Regions from separate parts of the Rhizobium azibense genome, predicted to be linked through region 2. Evidence: predicted binding sites of a transcription regulator. Region 2 holds the regulator's gene; each other region holds the start of a gene.
The links. The regulator PhoB, encoded in region 2, activates phosphate uptake and scavenging genes when phosphate is short. The targets are predictions, from matches to a motif close to TGTCATNNANCTGTCAT.
Positions count from the first base shown of each region.

Region 1: a site for PhoB is predicted at 4,434-4,450, ahead of EV130_RS18520 (NAD-glutamate dehydrogenase). Genes of this name have one in related genera too.
Region 3: a site for PhoB is predicted at 3,985-4,001, ahead of EV130_RS29780 (esterase-like activity of phytase family protein). Genes of this name have one in related genera too.

Region 1 covers NZ_SMBJ01000007.1:91,005-97,869, reverse strand. Annotated here, with positions in the region: gene EV130_RS18545 (MFS transporter) at 1-217, opposite strand, end outside; partial or broken gene EV130_RS33400 (hypothetical protein) at 410-618, shown strand; gene EV130_RS18540 (aspartate-semialdehyde dehydrogenase) at 729-1,763, shown strand; gene EV130_RS18535 (lytic murein transglycosylase) at 1,947-2,768, shown strand; gene EV130_RS18530 (carbonic anhydrase) at 2,788-3,429, opposite strand; gene pdxY (pyridoxal kinase PdxY) at 3,500-4,378, opposite strand; gene EV130_RS18520 (NAD-glutamate dehydrogenase) at 4,645-6,865, shown strand, end outside.
Region 2 covers NZ_SMBJ01000005.1:328,517-335,381, reverse strand. Annotated here, with positions in the region: gene EV130_RS14875 (universal stress protein) at 1-572, opposite strand, end outside; gene EV130_RS14870 (hypothetical protein) at 764-955, shown strand; gene EV130_RS14865 (hypothetical protein) at 1,004-1,447, shown strand; gene EV130_RS14860 (KTSC domain-containing protein) at 1,485-1,673, opposite strand; gene EV130_RS14855 (winged helix-turn-helix domain-containing protein) at 2,059-2,745, opposite strand; gene phoB (phosphate regulon transcriptional regulator PhoB) at 2,763-3,446, opposite strand; gene phoU (phosphate signaling complex protein PhoU) at 3,481-4,194, opposite strand; gene pstB (phosphate ABC transporter ATP-binding protein PstB) at 4,229-5,044, opposite strand; gene pstA (phosphate ABC transporter permease PstA) at 5,058-6,344, opposite strand; gene pstC (phosphate ABC transporter permease subunit PstC) at 6,344-6,865, opposite strand, start outside.
Region 3 covers NZ_SMBJ01000017.1:34,892-41,756, reverse strand. Annotated here, with positions in the region: gene EV130_RS29800 (hypothetical protein) at 1-287, opposite strand, end outside; gene EV130_RS29795 (GNAT family N-acetyltransferase) at 410-868, shown strand; gene EV130_RS29790 (AI-2E family transporter) at 869-2,062, opposite strand; gene EV130_RS29785 (OsmC family protein) at 2,297-2,752, shown strand; gene EV130_RS29780 (esterase-like activity of phytase family protein) at 2,765-3,898, opposite strand; gene parE (DNA topoisomerase IV subunit B) at 4,051-6,105, opposite strand; gene EV130_RS29770 (dienelactone hydrolase family protein) at 6,320-6,865, shown strand, end outside.

The DNA of each region.
Region 1 (6,865 bases), on a different contig from region 2:
GGAAGCCGGCTGCAAAGGCGAGCAGGGCGAAGATGTTTCGCGTCGTTTCCGGATACTGGCTGAAAAAGGTAGCGCCGATATAGGTGGCGAGTGAACCGTAAAGATAGAAGTCATACCATTCGAAAACGGTCCCGAGCGAGGAGGCGAAGATGACCTTCTTCTCCTCGCCTGTCATCGGGCCGACTCTCGCGTCTCCGACGCTTGCGACATTTGCCATTGTCTGTCCTCCACAGAGTGATAAGCAACGAGGCGCGTCCCAAGCTCTCCTCAAAGCATCCTTGGACGCAACTCGCCTGACAAGAGTGTGACAGAAAAGGATTCGGAGAAAGAGAGCGGCTTTGGGATTATGACTTTAGTCTAATGCCTTTGCACAGATTGTCGCAGGCAAGGCTCCTTCCGAAGGACCGCAATCTCTGCCCGGGTGCTCGAGACAGCAGGTTGCAAAAACCTTGACTCCTGTGGAAAACCTTTTAAGAGCAACGGCGGAAGGGAATATCCATGGTTCGAGACGAACACGCCATTGCTGCACGCGATGATCTGGCACCAGGTGCCGGGATGGATATTGCTGTTCCGGTTTCTTCCAAAACCAAGGCCAAAACGACGACGAAAACCGTCTGACGTCTCTGGCCTGCCGCTCTCTCCCCGGCCCGGCTGGGGACAGGAAGCCGCGATCGTCTCGCGCCTTCCCCCTCACCGGACAAGAGGAGAGAAGAGAAAGAGAGCTTGAAATGGGTTTCAAAGTTGCAGTTGCGGGAGCGACCGGAAATGTGGGCCGGGAAATGCTCAACATCCTCTCGGAGCGCGGCTTCCCCGCCGACGAAGTCGTGGCGCTCGCCTCCGCGCGTTCGCAGGGTACGGAGGTTTCCTACGGTGATCGGACACTGAAGGTTTCCAACCTCGAGAACTACGATTTCTCCGACACTGACATCTGCCTGATGTCTGCGGGTGGCGAGGTGTCCAAGAAGTTCTCGCCGAAGATCGGCCAGCAGGGATGCGTCGTGATCGACAACTCCTCGGCCTGGCGCTACGACGCCGACGTGCCGCTGATCGTTCCGGAAGTGAATCCGGATGCCGTGACGCAGTTCACCAAGCGCAACATCATCGCCAACCCGAATTGCTCGACCGCACAGCTCGTCGTGGCTTTGAAGCCACTGCATGACTTTGCCAAGATCAAGCGTGTTGTCGTCTCGACCTACCAGTCGGTTTCCGGCGCAGGCAAGGACGGCATGGACGAGCTCTTCAACCAGACACGCGCCGTCTTCGTTGCCGATCCGATCGAAAACAAGAAGTTCACGAAGCGCATCGCCTTCAATGTCATTCCCCATATCGACGTCTTCATGGAGGATGGCTACACCAAGGAAGAATGGAAGGTTCTAGCCGAGACCAAGAAGATGCTCGACCCGAAAATCAAGGTCACGTGCACGGCCGTACGGGTTCCGGTTTTCATCGGCCATTCAGAATCGGTCAATATCGAGTTCGAAAACGAGATCACCGCCGATCAGGCGCGCGAGATCCTGCGGGACGCTCCGGGCTGCCTCGTCATCGATAAGCACGAAAACGGCGGCTATATCACGCCTTACGAATCTGCCGGCGAAGACGCGACTTATATTTCGCGCATCCGCGAAGATGCGACAGTCGAGAATGGCCTCAACATCTGGGTGGTTTCAGACAACCTGCGAAAGGGCGCGGCTTTGAATGCAATCCAGATTGCCGAGCTCCTCGTCAACCGCGGTCTCATCAAGCCCCGCAAGAAGGCCGCCTAACACCAAAAATTAACCATAATTTACTATCAGCCCCGCATATCGCCTGATGATGCGGGGCTTCCTACGAAAACTGGCCGATGGCCATCAGGTTGCAAGGCACCGAAAGGTGATCGTGACAAAATTATCTGCTGCTGGCATTCTTGCGCGGCGCCAAGCTTGTGCAGATGGAGATCGGGGTTTCTGATGAGCATGACAAAATTCTTTGTGGCGGTCATCGCAGCGGCGAGCGTACTCCACGCCGTTCCGGCAGCGGCAAAGGCTGCCCAGTGCGGCAACAACAGCGCGGGTTTCCAAGCTTGGGTTGCCGACTTCAAGCAGCAAGCAGCCGCCAGCGGCGTCAGCCCATCGGTGCTGGACCGGGCCTTCGCCAATGTGAACTATAATAAATCGACAATCGCAGCCGACCGTGGGCAGAAGAGCTTCAAGCTCTCCTTCGACGCATTCATGAAGAAACGGGGTGGCGCCACGATCATCTCCCGCGGCAGAAGCATGAAGCGCGCCAATCAAGGACTCTTCGCCTCGATCGAAAGCCGCTACGGCGTGCCGGCCGGACCGCTGATCGCGATCTGGGGAATGGAGACCGGCTTCGGCAGTTATATGGGCAATCAGCATACCCTGTCTGCCGTTTCGACCCTCGCCTATGACTGCCGCCGCTCGGATTATTTCACCGATCAGCTTTATGCCGCTCTGCAACTTGTTTCCGAAGGCTATCTCAGCCCGCAGGCTCGCGGCGCGGCGCACGGCGAAATTGGACAGACGCAGTTCCTGCCGCGCAACGTGGTCCGTTTCGGAGCCGACGGCGACGGCGACGGACGCGTCGACTTGGTCGGCTCGCGCGCTGATGCCCTGGCTTCGACGGCAAACTTCCTCAGAGGCCACGGCTGGCAGGCAGGCGCGGGTTATCAGCCAGGCGAAGCGAATTTTGCAGCAATCGCTGGCTGGAACGCAGCAACCGTCTATCAACAGGCAATCGCTTACATCGGCCGGCAGATCGACGGCCAGTGAGCTTTCCCGCCCGCGAAGTTCATACTTCCGGGCGGATAAAATCGCGCGTTTCGGCGTCCATCACCCATAATTCGCCGGTCGAGATATCGAACCAGGCTCCGTGCAGGGCGATCTCACCTGCCTCTTCAAGCGCCTTGATATCCGGAAAAGTTCTCAGGTTGTTGAGCGAGTTGCGGATCGAGACGCGCTCGAGCGCCGTCTGGCGCTCGGCGGCAGTCATCACGTCGTTGCTTTGAATCTGCTCGGCAGCCGGCCGGACGAGTGACATCCAGCGGCCGATGAAATCACCAGGCGACAGCGGTTCGGAATTGGGATCGAGTGCTGCGCGTATACCACCGCAGCGGCCATGGCCCATGACGACGATGTCGGAAACCTTCAAGACCTGCACGGCGAATTCCAAAGCGGCCGACGTCGAGTGGAAATGGCCATCCGGCTCGTAAGGCGGGACCATGTTGGCGACGTTGCGGATGACGAAAAGCTCACCGGGGCCAGCGTCGAAGATAAGTTCCGGTGCTGCGCGCGAGTCCGAACAGGCAATAACCAGCGTATTCGGATTCTGGCCGTTTTCAGCCAGCATCTTATAGCGGTCGCGGGCGTCGGCATAACGACCGTTCATGAAGTTGCGATAGCCGTCCAGAAGGGTAGTTGGAAAACACTGCATGACTGTCGATTAGCGCGCAGTCGCCGCAAGATCAACTGCTGCACGTGCGAAATGCGAAAACTGCCGTCGCTTAGCTCTTCTTCCGTTGAGCGGGATGCATGAGGCGGCGCATCTGCACCATGGCCATTGGCGTCGAGAGGCTTGATGCATCACTTGCGAGCGTGAGCTCGTCACTGCCGCGTTTGACAGCACGTACCAGCACTTCATAGACGCTGGCTGTTGCAAGCTGCAATGCTTTTTCGTCGTCCATCCCGGAAAGCAGCCGCGAGAGGAAGACGGCTGCCAGCAGGTCGCCCAATCCATTCGGTGGCTTGTCGACGACGCGATGCTCGGCAAGCAGGGCATGGCGGCCCGAGAGATAGAGATTTCCGGTGCCGCCAGCCATCATCGGAACAGCGGAGGTGACAAGCATGCGGGAAGGGCCGAGGGACAAGGCAGCCTCCATGACGGCCGTATTGTCCTCCAACGGTGCGCCCACCATCCAGGCCAGCTCATAGCGGTTGGGTGTGGCCAACGAGGCCAGTGGGATCAGATGGTCGCGGATCGCCTCCGCTGTTGCTTCGGGAACATAGAGGCCGCCCAGATCCCCCATCACCGGATCGCAGACATAGAGCAGCTCGGGGTTTCTTTCACGCAATGCGCTGACCAGACGGGCAACGGAACCAGCCTGGGCAGCGTTTCCGAAATAACCAGACAAAACCGCCTTCACTTCTCCAACCCACGGCGCACGGATGAGATCATCGATAGCGGCATCGAAATCGGCCTCCGCAAAGGTGAGCCGGGTCGAACGGCCATGACCGGGATGCCAGGGCAGAATGATGGTCGGCAGTGCCCAGACCTGATGGCCCAGCGTCTCAAGCGCGAAGACGGCGGCGCGATTGCCCACCGAACCGCGAACGACATGGCTGGAGATGACGATCACCGCTCCTGCAGCACTATTGTCCGGCATAGTAATTTTGAACCCCGCATTCGATGCGCTTTTGATCGTCCTTTTGCCGCGCCGCTGTCAACCATTCTTCATCCATGCGTGGAAATCTGGGCGAGCCGACAAAACACTGGCCTTACGCTTCCAAAAATCGGGAAATTCTCCGAAATCTTACGAAATCCGGATCAAAAACGCACAAAAACTGCCAGGGCGGAGCCTCTTTTAGGGGTTTTTTCGATAATTCTTCTGCTAACTTGCGGCAAATCACACACATCGGGGGAATGTCTTCAATGGCTGCCAAAAATAATCCGCGACGCGAAAAGCTGATCGAAAGCGCGAGGAAGATCGCTGCTGCGGCCAAGGAACAGCATCTCGATCCGGAGATCCTCTTCGGCCGGGCAAGCGGAGACGACCTCGATCGCTATACAGCGCAGATGCTGGCGCTTTGTGCCGTTCATTCTGCCAAAGAGCTTTCGGGCTGGGACGGCAAGGTCCCGCGCGTTACGATCGAAACGCTGGCTGATGTCGAACCCGATGGCGTTTCAGTCTCGATCCTGACGGTGACCGATCACAACAAGCCGTTCCTTTACGAGTCGGTTATGAGCGAGGTCACAAGCACGTATCGCGATCTCTATATGGCGGTGCATCCGATCCTGGTGATGGAGCCAGGAAAAACGCCGGTCCTTTATTCAGCCGAGGAGCCGAGCGATCCGGCAAGACGTGTCAGTCATATCCAGATTCACATTTCGCCTTTGACTGCGGCCCAATCCGACGATCTTCGCAAGCGCGTCATGATCGTCTTGGAGCAGGTCCGCCAGGCTGTTTCCGACTGGAAGCCGATGCTTTCCAAGCTCGACACCGTAATTGCCGAATTGCGCAGCTACAGCGCCAGCCGCAAGAAGGCCGATCGAGACGAAGCACTTGCTTTCCTGACCTGGCTACGCGATGAAAACTTCACCTTCCTTGGGATGCGTGAATATGTCTATTCCGGCAGGGGCAGCGAAGCCAAGGTCGAGCGTGACAAGGGCGCTGGCCTCGGCATTCTTTCTGATCCCGATGTGTTGGTGCTGCGCACCGGCAAGGATGCCGTAACGACAACACCGGAAATCCTCGCCTTTCTCGATGGTCCGGATTTCCTGATCGTCACCAAGGCGAATGTTAAATCCGTCGTCCACCGCCGCGCCTATATGGACTATGTCGGTGTCAAGCGGTTCGACAAGGATGGCAATGTCACCGGTGAGCTGCGCATCGTCGGCCTCTTTACATCGACGGCCTATACGTCCTCGGCGTCGGAAATTCCGCTCATCCGTTCCAAAGTCGCCAAAGTGACAGATCATTTCGGCTTCGATCCCATGAGCCATTCCGGCAGAATGTTGGCCAACACGCTGGAATCTTATCCACGCGACGATCTTTTCCAGATCGACACGACGCTGCTTGCGAATTTTGCGGAACAGATCAACGATCTGGTCGAACGGCCGCGCGTCCGCGTTCTGCCGCGCATCGATCATTTCGATCGTTTTGTGTCGGTCATCGTCTATGTGCCCCGCGAGGAATATGATTCCATCGTCCGAGAAAAGATCGGCACCTACCTGAAGACCGTCTATGACGGCCGGGTCTCTGCCTATTACCCGGCCTTCCCGGAAGGGCGGGTTGCGCGCGTACACTTCATCATCGGCCGCTCCGGAGGCAAAACGCCGCGCATACCGCAATCGAAACTCGAAGAAGCAATCCGCGCCATCACCGCCCGCTGGGACGATCGCTTCGAAGCGCTGGCTGGGCCCAAGGCGCCGAAGATCGGCGTCAGCAACGCCTTCCAGGATTCCTTCACCGCTGAAGAAACGGTTGCCGATCTGCCGGACATCATCGATTGCGCCTCTGGCGAGCCGATACGGATCGCATTCTATTACCGCAATGATGCAGAACGCGGCCGGATCTTCTCACTCAAGATTTTCCATGCAGGCGAGCAGCTCCCGCTTTCACGCCGCGTGCCGCTTCTCGAAAATCTCGGTTTCAACGTGCTGAGCGAGCGAACCTTTGACATCGAAGTTCCAACCGCAGACGGCTCGGTCAACATCGTCGTACTGCACGATATGGAGCTTGAAGACCGCAGGGGCGCCGAAATTGACCTAAGCCGTCATGGTGCGGCGCTGGAAGAGGCCTTTATTTCTGCTTTCGACGGCACGATCGACAATGACAGTTTCAACCGGCTGATCCTTTCGGCCGGGCTTTCTGCACGCGAGACGAATGTCCTGCGGGCCTATGCGCGTTATCTTCGTCAGGCCGGTATCGCCTATTCGCAGGATTACATCGCAACGACCCTCGACAAATACCCGGAGATTGCCGCTTCGATCTTCCGCCTGTTTTACGACGCGCTCGATCCGCAGCTTAGCGAGAAGGCGCGCATGAGAAAGCTCGCCGAGCTGCATCGGTCGATCGAGGCGGCGCTCGCCAATGTGCCGAGCCTCGACGATGACCGCATCCTGCGCCGATACATCAATATCGTCGACGCAA
Region 2 (6,865 bases):
TGACCATGCGGTTTCCAGCCGATCACCACATGCCCCAGCAGATTGCCGGCATGGGTACCGGCAGGTGGTGCCAACACCAGCTTGCGCTCATGGAAAACGAGATCGTGAAAAGCGTCGCGGGCATCCATATTGCCATGACAAGGAGCGACGACCAACGCCGTCTCACGGACTTTGGCGCTCACGCAACGAGCAACTTCGCCGCGGCAATCATCGAGAAGGAGCCGTTCTCGGCCGGGCTTGCACTGCTTCCAATCCTCGAAGGCTCGGGCGACCCGTTCGAACCGCTCATGCGGCGAGCCTTCGGTCAGGTCCCGCAGCATCTGCAGATCGATCTCCTCGGGCGCGGCGATCATCCGTTCCGGATCGGCGCCGACATGGGCCACGGACATGGTGCCATGGATGGCACGGGCGGCGTCTTCGGCGACGTCAAGGCAAGGTTGCGCAGTTGCCGGATCGGGCAGCAGGGCGAGAACGTCGGCATGGTCGGTCCCTTCCCGCACAAGATCGGCGAAGATGACACCGGCTTCTGCCGAAGTCGGGTTCGGCGGGTCGTTCGCGGGCGCATTGTTCATACCGGGCCTCCTTTCGCGATGCTCCCACATCGCTCCCGGTCCATCACGTTTAAGATTTTACTCCTGCGTCCGATGGCTGGCTAGCAAACGCCGCACAGGCTGCGCCGCTTCCACGGCAAACGGGCGATTGCGTGGTAGGGTTTATGCGCCGGCCAGTACCAAGGGCTTCGCCATCATGGCCTGCGACCCAGATGGATCGACGGGTTCTGGGAAAAGCCCCTGCCGCCATGGTCGGATTCTTCGTCCGTGCCAACAACTCGATCGAGGTCACCTACCAGCGCTCGTTCTACGAAAAACGCGCCGCGCTGCTCCACGGCGGCAATCTCGACGTGGAGCCGATGGTGGCGAAGCCGCGCCCTGGCACCGCTTGCGGCATCCTTTGAACAATCAGCCAATTTCCGCGTTCATTTGAAGGGGCAAAGGAGCTCTTGATGTCGTACGGATCGCTGAGTGCTTTTGGTGACACCTGGTGCCGGTACAGGCCGGACACCGAGACCCTCGAGGCCGCTCATGACCTGGTGGACCGGTACCTTGCGTTCGCCGAGGAAGCGCAAGTGGGAAATGACATCATCGACGAGATCGAGCTGCCCGTCCCGAAGCCTATGCTGATCAAGTCGTTTGGCCTCGTCATCGCTGCCGAGCACCGTCCGCAGATAAGAGCTCTGCTGATCAGAGCGGGCATGACGCTGGCCCAGTACCGCGCCGACCTCGGACCACGGATGCGGTTAAAGCCCACGACGCCGCACGGCAGGCTACGGGCAGCCCGATCGCGGGAATTCGAGCGCCGTCTTCAGAAGAAGCTCGTGGCGGTCGCTGAAGAACGGATCAGCCTTGGCGCGTTTTATCGACGCGCCTTTATCGAGGCCATGCATTGACGCCAGATGAGGTCACACCTTGCCTTGACCGCGACGATCAGATCGCCGCCTGCATCAGGTAGAGGGATCGTTCCGGAGGAAGCTGCGCAACCATTTTCATCATGATCTTGGGATCGACATGGTGAACGGATCGCACTTGGCCGTCCCGGTAGATGATCGTCAAGACGCGCGTCTCTTCGTCATAATCGAGTTGGGCGATCGTTTTCGTGTACACCAGGAACCGCATGCCGTTAAACCTCACTGGTCAATGGAACATCACCAAGGTGATGGTGCCGACCATGACCCAACCGGAAACGATAATGAGGGACATTCTCAACAACGCCGTCTTGATCGTCATGGAATACTCCAAATCGCTTCAACCAAACTAGCTGTACTTTGGGACGAGTGTAGGCCGATCGGACCGAGCCTCATCCCGGTTGGATTGTATGTCTGACGCCTTTGGGCAAGTATGGGAGCCGAAGGCGGACTGGAATCACCTCCAGCGCGACTAAACACACACCAATATAGGCGGTCGCGTGAAATCGACGTGACACACGTGTTGCGAGAACATCTATATCGCGCCTCACAATCTCTGCACACAGTGGCGGGATCGGGTCGGACCCCGATACCGGTCAGAAGTCGCGAAGTGCGTAGCCGGCGCCGCGCACCGTCCGGATCACCTTGTCGGCCTTGCCGAGACTGATGCCCTTCCGAAGGCGTCCGATGTGTACGTCGACAGCGCGTTCATCGACACTGGCATCGCTGCCCCACAGCGATGCCCTCAATTCCGATCGGGAGTGGACGCGACCGGGGGACTTCATCAGAAACTCGAGTAGCCTGAACTCGGTGGGTCCGAGCTTGACTTCCTTTTTCTGCCTGTGGACCCGGCGGGCGTTCTTATCGAGCGTCAGATCCCCGACTTTCAGCGTGCTCTCCAGTAACGCTGGATTGAGACGTCGCAGAAGGTTCCGCAATCGGATGAGGAGTTCGACGGGGGAAACTGCCTTTATGAGGCAGTCGTCGGCTCCGGCCGAAAGGACTGCCAACCGGTCCTGTTCGAGGGGCGAGTCCAGAAGCACCACGATCGGAAGGCGGGCGGTCGCTCCGGTTGTCCTGAACTGGCGGCATGTCGAGATCGCCATCGAGCCAGGAGCCGGCGCACCGAATATCACCGCATCAGGCAGCCGCAACGCCACAAGCTCGACGAGCGATGCATGGGGGGGAAGACAGTTCACCGAATATCCTTCTGTCTCCAGAGCGTTCTTCAGCGTGGTGAGCAGATCTTCGTCCTGCTCGACAACAAGTATCCGCACCGACATCCTCTCCGGCCTCCCTGCTACGCTTCCATCGAATATCCCGCGCCGCGGACCGTGCGGATGACGTCCTGCATGTTGGAGAAATTCAGTGCCTTGCGAAGGCGACCGACATGAACGTCGACGGTGCGCTCGTCGACATAAATGTCGTGGCCCCAGACACCATCCAGAAGCTGCGAACGCGAGAAGACGCGTCCGGGCGATGACATCAGGAACTCCAGGAGGCGGAATTCGGTCGGACCAAGGCGGACTTCGCGACTCTTGCGGTGGACGCGATGCGTTTCGCGGTCGAGTTCGATATCCCCGCATTTCAGCACCGTGGAGAGCACCTCAGGCTTGGCGCGGCGCAGCATCGCCTTTACGCGGGCAACCAGCTCTGGCGTGGAGAACGGCTTGACGACATAGTCGTCGGCCCCGGTGGAAAGGCCGCGCACGCGCTCGCTTTCCTCGCCGCGCGCCGTCAGCATGATGATCGGCAGACGCTCCGTTTCTGGGCGCATGCGCAGGCGGCGGCAAAGCTCGATACCAGAGACGCCGGGCAGCATCCAGTCGAGGATCAGGATATCCGGCGTGCGCTCCTGAAGCCTGATTTCGGCCTCGTCGCCGCGCAGGATGGTGTCCACCTCGAAACCTTCGGCCTCGAGGTTATAGCGAAGAAGCACGCTCAGTGCTTCTTCGTCTTCAACGACTGCAACTCTCGGGATCATGCGGTTCTGTCTCCTGAAGGCGGGTTCGCAACAGTCATTGCGTGACCGCGCCGACGGTGTTGGCAGTGTCGTCCTTCGGACGTTCGCCTTCCGGCTGTGCGCCGGTCGCCATGTAATAGATCGTTTCGGCAATGTTGGTTGCGTGATCGCCGATGCGCTCGATGTTCTTGGCGCAGAAGAGAAGATGCGTGCAACTGGTGATGTTGCGCGGATCTTCCATCATGTAGGTCAGCAGCTCGCGGAACAGCGAGGTGTACATGGCGTCGATTTCCTCGTCTCGCTCGCGGATCGACTTCGCCTTGTCGGCTGAACGCGAGGCATAGACGTCGAGTACTTCCTTGAGCTGTACCAGCGCCAGTTCGGAAAGATGCTCGAGACCGCGGGCGAGCTTGCGCGGAACGCCGGTGCTCTGCACGGCAATGACACGCTTGGCAGTGTTCTTGCCGAGATCGCCGACGCGTTCGAGATCGGCCGCGATGCGGATCGAGCCCATGATCTCGCGAAGGTCGGAGGCCACCGGCTGGCGGCGGGCAATCGTGACGATCGCCTTGTCGCCAATCTCGCGCTCGGCGTGATCCATGATAACATCGTCGGAGATGACCTTCTGGGCCAAGCCAGCGTCACCGTTGACAAGCGCGCGGACGGCGTCCGACACCATCTGCTCGGCAAGCCCGCCCATTTCCGAGATGCGGCGGGACAAATACTTCAGATCCTCGTCATAGGCAGAAAAAATATGGGTCGATGCCATGGGGATTGTCCTTGAATAGCCTGAACGCCGCAGATCAGCCGAAGCGGCCCATGATGTAGTCCTGGGTGCGCGGGTCGTCCGGATTGGTGAACATCTTGTCGGTGTCGTTCTCCTCGACGAGATTGCCGAGGTGGAACATGGCGGTGCGCTGCGAAACGCGGGCCGCCTGCTGCATCGAATGCGTCACGATGACAATGCTGTAGTTCTCGCGAAGCTCGTGGATCAGTTCCTCGACCTTGGCGGTCGCAATAGGATCAAGCGCCGAGCATGGTTCGTCCATCAGGATGACTTCCGGGCTGACGGCGACGGCTCGTGCGATGCACAAGCGCTGCTGCTGGCCTCCCGACAGACCGGTGCCGGATTCCTGCAGGCGGTCTTTGACTTCGTTCCAGAGACCGGCCTTGTGGAGGCTGCTTTCGACGATCTGATCCAGGTCAGCCTTCGACCTGGCAATACCGTGGATGCGCGGTCCGTAAGAAACGTTCTCGTAGATAGACTTCGGGAACGGGTTCGGTTTCTGGAAGACCATGCCGACGCGAGCGCGCAGTTCCACAACGTCAATGTCCGGATCGTAGATATCCGCGTCGTCCAGCTTGATTTCGCCCGTGACGCGGCAATTGTCGATCGTGTCGTTCATGCGGTTCAAGCAGCGCAGGAAGGTGGACTTGCCGCAGCCCGACGGGCCGATGAGTGCGGTAACGGTATTTTCGCGGACGTTCAGGTTCACGTCGAATAGCGCACGCTTCTCGCCGTAGTAAACCGACACCGTCTTGCCGACCATCTTGTAGGCGGTCGCGTTCATTTTCTGCTCCAGAGCCTTCTCAACTGCTGTTTCGGTCAACATGTTCATAATCCTTACTCCGTTACCAGCGGCGCTCAAAGCGCTGCCTGAGGAAGATGGCGATCGCGTTCATCAATATGAGGAACCCCAAAAGCACGAGAATTGCGGCGGAGGTTCTCGATACGAAGCCGCGTTCCGGGCTGTCCGCCCAGATGTAGATCTGGCTCGGAAGCGCCGTCGACGCCGCGAATATCCCGTCCGGAGGGCTCGTGATGAAGGCGTTCATGCCGATGAGCAGCAGCGGCGCGGTTTCTCCAAGAGCTCGCGCGAGCGAGATGATCGCTCCCGTCATGACGGTCGGCATGGCGAGCGACAGCACGTGGTGGAAGATCATCTCGTGTTTGGAGGCGCCGACCCCCAGGGCCGCCTCTCGGATCGAGGAAGGCACCGCCTTCAGCGACACGCGTGTAACAATAATGAGCGTCGGCAGCGTCATCAGCGAGAGGACGAGGCCGCCGACGAGCGGAGACGACCGCGGCAGGCCGAAACCGTTCAAGAACACGGCGAGCCCGAGGAGACCGAACACCACCGACGGGACCGCCGCAAGATTGTTGATGTTGATTTCGATGAGATCGGTGAAACGGTTCTTGGGAGCGAACTCTTCCAGGTAGATCGCCGCCGCAATGCCGATCGGGAAGCTGATGGCGAAGCAGACGAGCAGCGACCAGAACGATCCGGAAATCGCGCCAGCCAAGCCAGCCAGTTCCGGGAAGCGGCTGTCGGCATTGAGGAAAAGCGCCCAATTGAACGGACTGGAGATTACGCCCTTGGATACGAGCTGGTCGATCATGCCGATCTGCTCGTCGCTGATGCGCCGCTGGCTCTCTGGCGTATCCCGGCTGATCTCGCCTTTGACGAACTGGTCGGCCGGATCGGACATCGGGATGACGAAGCTGCTCGGTGCCTTGAGGCGTGCTGGATCCTTAATGACTGCATCGCGAACGAGGAACGGTGCCGAGGATGTGAAGAGGTCGAAGAAGGCCTTCTCCTGCCTGCGTGGCAGGTCCCCAATCTGGTTGCGCAGTGCCTCGCGCACGGCGCCGCGCCAGTCGGCCTTCATCATATCACTTGTATCGAGCTCAGCTTTGCTGAGGTCGATGTTTATGGTGGCCACCGTCTGGGTGAACGCCTTGTACCCGGTGAGCGTCAGAGAACCGATGAGGAAAGCGAGGAAGCCGAGCGCGAAAATGATTGCGATCATGCCATAAGCCTGGAGACGCCGCTCAGCGGCATAGCGTGCCTTCCGGCGTGCCTTCATGTCATCCGAATGCCAGTTCACACGCGTTCCGGCGACTGCGGTCGTGGACATCAATATTTCTCCCGGTACTTGCGCACGGTGCGCAGCGCGATGAGGTTCAGGCCGAGTGTGACGAGGAAGAGTACAAGGCCGAGTGCAAAAGCCGCCAGCGTCTTCGGGTTGTCGAACTCGGAGTCGCCGATGAGAAGGGTGACGATCTGGACGGTCACGGTGGTGACCGCATCGAAGGGGTTGAGTGTGATCTTCGCGATTAGGCCGGCTGCCATGACGACGATCATCGTTTCGCCGACCGCACGGCTAAGGGCCAGAAGGACGCCGCCGATAATGCCAGGCAAAGCGGCCGGCAGCAGGACCTTGCGGATAGTCTCGCCCTTGGTTGCTCCCAGGGCCAGCGAGCCGTCGCGCATGGCACGCGGCACCGCCGCAAAGGCGTCGTCCGAAAGCGAGGAAATGAACGGAATAATCATCACGCCCATGACAAGGCCGGTGGCAAGCGCGCTGTTCGGCGACGAGGCTATCCCCACGGAAGCGCCCAGGGCCCTAATAGCAGGGGCGACCGTCAGCACGGCGAA
Region 3 (6,865 bases), on a different contig from region 2:
CGTATGGCGAAAGCGCCAACGCCTTTTCTTCCAGTCTCCTGAAAAGGCGGCACCTGAGCGGACAGAGATTCAGCGACTTTGGGCTGGTCCGGTGCGATCTCGGGCTTCGGTGCTTTGCAGACGGCGACCACGGTCGGGTAGTTGGCACCGGTGAAGGACTTTAGCCGCTTTTCCGACTGGGCATCGCACATGGCCACCGAATCCCAGTGCTTATCGATCGTTGCGACATAATTGCATTGCGTCACTGAATCATTGCATCCGAGAATCGTCATGGCGACGGCTTGCATAATCGAACCCTTTGGTTATTGAAATCCATGTCATAAACGGGGCAATTCCAACCGAAAGATGGCGGCTGCATTAACCTTTCGTCATGCGCCGCGGGGTGGGGCCCGAAGAACCGGGGAATGCCATGTCCGTCACCGTCGCTCTTGAATCGCCGCGTCAGAAGGAAATCATCCGCCTGCTCGAGCTTTCGGATGCCTATACGCAGTCGCTTTATCCCGCCGAAAGCAATCACCTGGTCGATCTCTCGACCCTGGAAAAGTCCATGGTAAGCTTCTTCGTGGCGCGGAATGCAGGAGAGATCGTCGGCTGTGCGGCACTCCTGGAGGCGGGAGACGGTACGGCGGAGATCAAGCGCATGTTCGTCGATCCGCAGGCAAGAGGACTGAAGATCGCGAGCCGCTTGATGGAGCGGCTGGAGGAGCATGCCCGGGCGGTGGGTCTTGATGCAATCCGGCTCGAGACCGGCATCTATCAACCGGAGGCGGTCGGTCTCTATCGCAAATACGGCTATGCCGACATCGGACCCTTCGGCTCGTATCTGCCGGATCCGCTCAGCCTCTTCATGGAAAAGCGGCTCAAATGATCAGCCGTCGGCAGCGCGCTGCACCGGCGGCGCCTGCTCGTCGATCATGACTTCCGGGCCGAGCGCGGTCTGATCGTTCGTCTTCACTTCGTGCATCCATTCGCGCCAGATCGCGACGAGCAGTGCCATCAAGACCGGGCCGATGAAGAGACCGAGGAAGCCCATGGTCTTCACGCCGCCGACGAGGCCGAAGAAAGTCGGAAGGAAGGGAAGCTTGATCGGCCCGCCGACAAGCTTCGGACGCAGCGTCTTGTCAACGATGAAGAGTTCGACGGTGCCCCAGATGAAGAGTGCGACCCCGGCGACATGCGATCCGCTGGCGACGAGATAGATCGAAACCAAGGTGAACGAGAGCGGCGCGCCGCCGGGTATCAGTGCCATGATGCCCGTCAAGACGCCGAGTGTCACAGGCGATGGGACGCCTGCGATCCAATAGGCGACGCCGAGGACGATGCCTTCGCCGATCGCGATCAGCGTCATACCCATCACGGTGGAACTGATCGTTGCCGGAACGACGCGCGAAATCCGTTCCCAGCGATTGGGTAGGATCCGTTCGCCAAGCATGTCGATCTGACGCGAGAAGGACGCGCCGTCGCGATAGACGAAGAACAGTGCAATCAGCATAAAAAGCAGCGTCAGAAGCAGGTGGAACGACGCGCCGCCGGCTGCGAGGACCGCGCGGTAAATATTGCCGATATTGGCGCCGCTGACAGCCTGAATGACCTCACCCACGGAACCGGGACTGCCGATATATTTCACCCAGAGATCGTCGAGATAAGGCCCTGCAAAAGGCAAGGCGAGGATCCACTGTGGCGTCGGGGCACCCTGCCGGTTGGCGTGAATTATCCAGGCGACCCATTCGCGCACCTCGCCCGTCGTATAGGTGATCGCGAGCCCGATCGGAATAACGAGGAAGGTCACGATGAGGATGATCGCGATCGTGGCTGCGATCGTCGTATTGCCGCCGACGCGCCCAAGAAGTCTGCGATAAAGTGGCCAGCTTGCAAAACCGATGACGAGTGCGGCCAGAACCGGAACGACGAAGCCGTAGAAGAAATAGACGCCTGCAGCAACGATCAGGATCAAAAGCCACCGGGCCGCGGAAATCGAGGGAATGAGCGGCGTGCGTGTGGGCGCAGAAGGCCCAAGCCACCGCGGCTCGCCAGGCAGTTTCTTGTTGTTCGAGAGGCTCACGTCGCTTTTTATTCCTTCTTCTCAATCACGGATATGCGCCATTGGAAGCGCGGACGCAAGCATGTCGATCGTCTAATGACCGGCGCCTCTTCCAATCGAAGGCGCCAAGGCACCGGGGCAAGGGGATATCTTAAGCCTCTGTACGGAATGTGACGGAAATTTCCTCCGGACCTTGTTAGCCGGTGAAAATGGCCGCAGGGTGGGGCATCAGGTTTCATAGGAATCGTTCGACCGATGACGAAATTTTCAGCGGAAGTATCTTGGCAGCGCGGCGGAGGTACTTTCACGGACGGAAAATACAGCCGCGGTCATATGTGGAATTTCGATGGGGGCCTTTCGGTTCCCGCATCGGCTTCGCCGCACAACGTACCGCTTCCGTATTCGGTCGCCGAGAACGTCGATCCTGAGGAGGCTTATGTCGCGGCGCTCTCCAGCTGCCACATGCTGTTCTACCTGTGGCTTGCCTCGAAGAAGGGCATCGTCGTTAACAGCTATGTCGATACCGCGACTGGGATCATGGAGAAGGTCGACGGAAAAATGCTCGTGAGCCGCGTCGAGCTGAAGCCCGCCGTGATCTATGCGGACGAAGCGCCGAGCCGGAAAATGGAAGAAAAGCTTCATCATGAGGCCCATGAACTCTGTTTCCTCGCCAATTCGGTGAAGACGAATATCGAGGTTCGCCTCGACTAGCTGCACGGGTTGCTACTTCGGACGGCGCAGTATTTCGAAGACGTAAAACTGCGTTTTTTGGCTGGTCGAGAAGTTGTTGTCGGAGCCGAGGATCAGCACGTCGCTGCCGTCCTTAGCCTTGCCGATCGCCATGGACTCGATATTGTCCGGTATGAGGCCGGATGCACGCAGGTCGAGAACTTGGCTCTTGCGGACGGGAACCACACGCTGATCGGTCTTCGAAAGCGAGGCGATCGCCGAGACGTCGGTAGCGCCATCGAGATCGATCATGAAGATCTTCACATTATTGCCGACGCCCTGGGCATAGCTGCGCTCGACAGTGAGCAACCGGTGGTTATCGAGCGCGATGATCTCCGACATTCCGTTGTCGTTGCTGCCGTCAGCCTTCTGCGCGGCCTGTGGGATCGGCGAGATTGGATAGACATATTGCGCCTTTGGCTCGCCGGTCGTCCCATCGTAGCGGATGATGCGCGACAGGCTGGCCCCCATCAGCGAAGCTGCCGGGCCGTCCTGGTAGAGCGCCGCCTCGACGCCAACAAAGACATCCCCGGAAGGCGCGATTGCCAGGTCTTCGAAGGCGAGGTTGTCGCGGATGCCCGTCGACTTGTCGGCCGTCGGCGCGAAGCCTTCCGGCAACTTGAACTCGCGCATGAACACGCCGTCCTGCGAGGTCACGCGGACGAAGGGGGCGATCAGCGCCTTGCCGTCGCCTTCGCTGCCCCAGTAGATACCATCCCGGCCGAGCCGGATCGACTCGGGATCGACGGTGCGCCTGGCGAAGGGTTTGCCGCTCCTGTCCTTCAGTGTCACTTGCTTGACAACGGCAATACCCTTCAGGCCGGCACCGTCGACATCGACTGCGAGCTCGTAAAAGCGAGCCGGACCTCTTTCCGAGCGGTCGTCGCTGATGGCGATGTAGTGGCCCGTTGCCGCGTCGAAATCGAGGCCGGAAATGCCGCCGAATTCGACACCGTTTTCCCTGTGGCCTGTCGGGATGACGAATTCACCGAGATAGGTGAGGGAGATGTTGGCCGCGCAGTCGCCGAAGGGGCATGGAGTCTCGAAGGTCGCGCCGATATCGGTGGCGTGGAGAGCGGCGCTGGAGAGGAGCGAAAAGCTGGCAGTCGCGAGGAAACGCTTGGTCATGGCAAACATCCGGCAGGCACGCGTGAAGAGCGGAACGAACCGCGCTACCCCGTCTGCAAAGAAAAGGATGCGCCGGTCGCGTCTTTTCTCATGCACCGGTTATTTGACGAAGTTGTTATGGTTCTTCGTCAGTTCCGTGAAATTGCGGAAGCTCAAATATCGAGGTTTTCGGCAAAGGCAGCACGCTCCTGAATGAATCGGAAGCGCGCATCCGGCTTCGTGCCCATCAGGTCGTCGACCGCGGTGCGGGTTCCTTCGAAATCGACGTCGTCGATCACCACGCGCAGCAGCGTGCGCTTGGTCGGATCCATAGTCGTTTCCTTGAGTTGCGCCGGCAGCATTTCGCCGAGCCCCTTGAAGCGGCTGATCTCGATCTTCGCCTTGCCCTTGAATTCCGTTTCCATCAGCTCCTGGCGGTGGGCGTCGTCGCGCGCATAAGCGGACTTGGCACCCTGGGTGATCTTGTAGAGCGGAGGCACGGCCAGGAACAAGTGGCCGCCGCGCACGAGCTCGGGCATCTCCTGATAGAAGAATGTGATCAGCAACGACGCGATGTGGGCACCGTCGACATCGGCATCGGTCATCACGACGATGCGCTCGTAGCGTAGGTCTTCCTCGCGATATTTGGAGCGGGTGCCGCAGCCGAGGGCCTGGACGAGATCCGCAAGCTGCTGGTTGGCGCCCAGCTTTTCGCGGCCGGCGCTCGCAACGTTCAGGATCTTGCCGCGCAAAGGCAGGATCGCCTGATTGGCGCGGTTGCGCGCCTGCTTGGCGGAACCGCCTGCCGAATCGCCTTCGACGATGAAGAGTTCGGCACCCTGAGCGGTGTTCTGTGCGCAATCGGCTAGTTTGCCCGGAAGGCGCAGTTTGCGCACCGCCGTCTTGCGGTTGACTTCCTTTTCCTTGCGGCGTCGCAAACGCTCTTCGGCGCGCTCGATTACCCAGTCGAGCAGCTTTTCGGCCTCGTTGGGATTGTCCGCCAGGTAATGATCGAAGGGATCGCGAAGCGCATTCTCGACGATGCGCTGCGCCTCGGCAGTCGCAAGCCTGTCCTTGGTCTGCCCGACGAATTCCGGCTCGCGGATGAAAACCGACAGCATGCCGACTGCGGAAATCATCACATCGTCGGTGGTGATTTGTGCTGCGCGCTTGTTCTGCGTCAGGTCGGCATAGGCCTTCAGCCCCCTGGTCAGCGCGATGCGCAGGCCCGCCTCGTGCGTGCCGCCCTCTGGCGTGGGAATGGTGTTGCAGTAGGAGTGGATCTGCTGGTCGCCACCGTACCAGGTGATCGCCCATTCGAGCGAACCGTGACCGCTTGCTTTCTCTGTCTTGCCGGCGAAGATTTCGCGCGTGACAGTGAATTCCTTGCCCATCGTCGCCTTCAAGTAGTCTTTCAGGCCACCGGGAAAGTGGAAGACTGCCTTATCCGGGATTTCCGAGCCGTCCGCCAGCACGCCTTCATCGCAACTCCAGCGGATTTCGACGCCGCCGAAAAGATAGGCTTTCGAGCGTGCCATGCGGAAAACGCGCCCGGCATCGAATTTCGCATGATCGCCGAAAATCTGAGGGTCGGGATGGAAGCGCACGCGGGTGCCGCGGCGGTTATGCACATCGCCGAGCTCCTCGAGACCGCCTTGCGGCATGCCGCGTGAGAAACGCTGGCGATAGAGCTTGCGGTTTCGCGCCACTTCAACCTCGAGATAATCCGACAGCGCGTTGACGACCGAAACGCCGACGCCGTGCAGACCGCCTGAGGTTTCGTATGCCTTGCCGTCGAACTTGCCGCCGGCATGGAGCTTGGTCATGATGACTTCGAGCGTCGACTTGCCCGGAACCTGGGGATGGTTCTCGACGGGGATGCCGCGGCCATTGTCGCTGACCGTCAAATAGCCCTGGATATCGAGATGCACCTCGATGAAGTTCGCATGGCCGGCGACCGCTTCGTCCATCGAGTTGTCGATGACTTCGGCAAAGAGGTGGTGCAGCGCCTTTTCGTCCGTGCCGCCGATATACATTCCGGGACGCATGCGCACCGGTTCCAAGCCTTCGAGAACCCGGATGGAGGATGCACCATAGTCGTCGGAGCCCGATGCTACAGGGGCAGGACGCAACGCAGAGGCCGCAGCAGGCTTTTCGGCTGGCTTTGCGGCCGCCTCCTGCTTCGGCATCAGGGGCATTGCGGAAAAGAGGTCGTTGCTGTCATCCATGGAGTCGTTCAGATCTTCAATCCTGTCTTGGGCCGCATGTGCGCTAGGGGGCAGACCCAAAATCACCGCATTTGATGTCACGTTAGCGAATCAGGCAGATTCTGCCAGAAATCGCCTCGTTAGGCGACGCCGCCCGTATGGCGGGATTCTATCGATTGGTTTGCGTTGCCGGGCCTAGAATGGCAAGCGGCATGATGGTTAGGAAACCGCCCGAATGAGAATGTCCACAAGTCATTGCACGATTGTCGCCGCAATTGCGACCTTTTTCCTGTCCGCCAGGATCGGCAGCGCAGCAGCCGACACGCTGGCGCCCTACAAGGAGGAACTTTTCTCCAGACAGAACGTGTTGCAAACCTCCGATGGCGGTGCCTTCGAAGCCATCGAATATGACGAGATGCGCGACATCAACGGCCGCGACCAGATCCCGCAGAAGCGCGTGCAGCAGAAATACGTGTCGCTCGCTGTGCGCAAGCAGCAGCAGGACCAAACGCTGTCGCTCAATGGCCGCAGGGTGGAGCTCACGAGGGTGGGACCGGTAGACAATGCGCAATTCACCGTGATCTTCATCCACGGGCGCGACGGCGACCGGCGGCTCGGCGTCAACGACTACAGCTTCGGCGGCAACTTCAATCGGCTCAAAAACCTGGCCGTGGCCAATGGCGGAGTCTACTATTCGCCGACTGTGCGCACCTTCGACGGCGAGGGCGTGACAGACATGGCCGAGCTGATCCGCTATGCGAGCTCGAAATCCGGCGGCCGC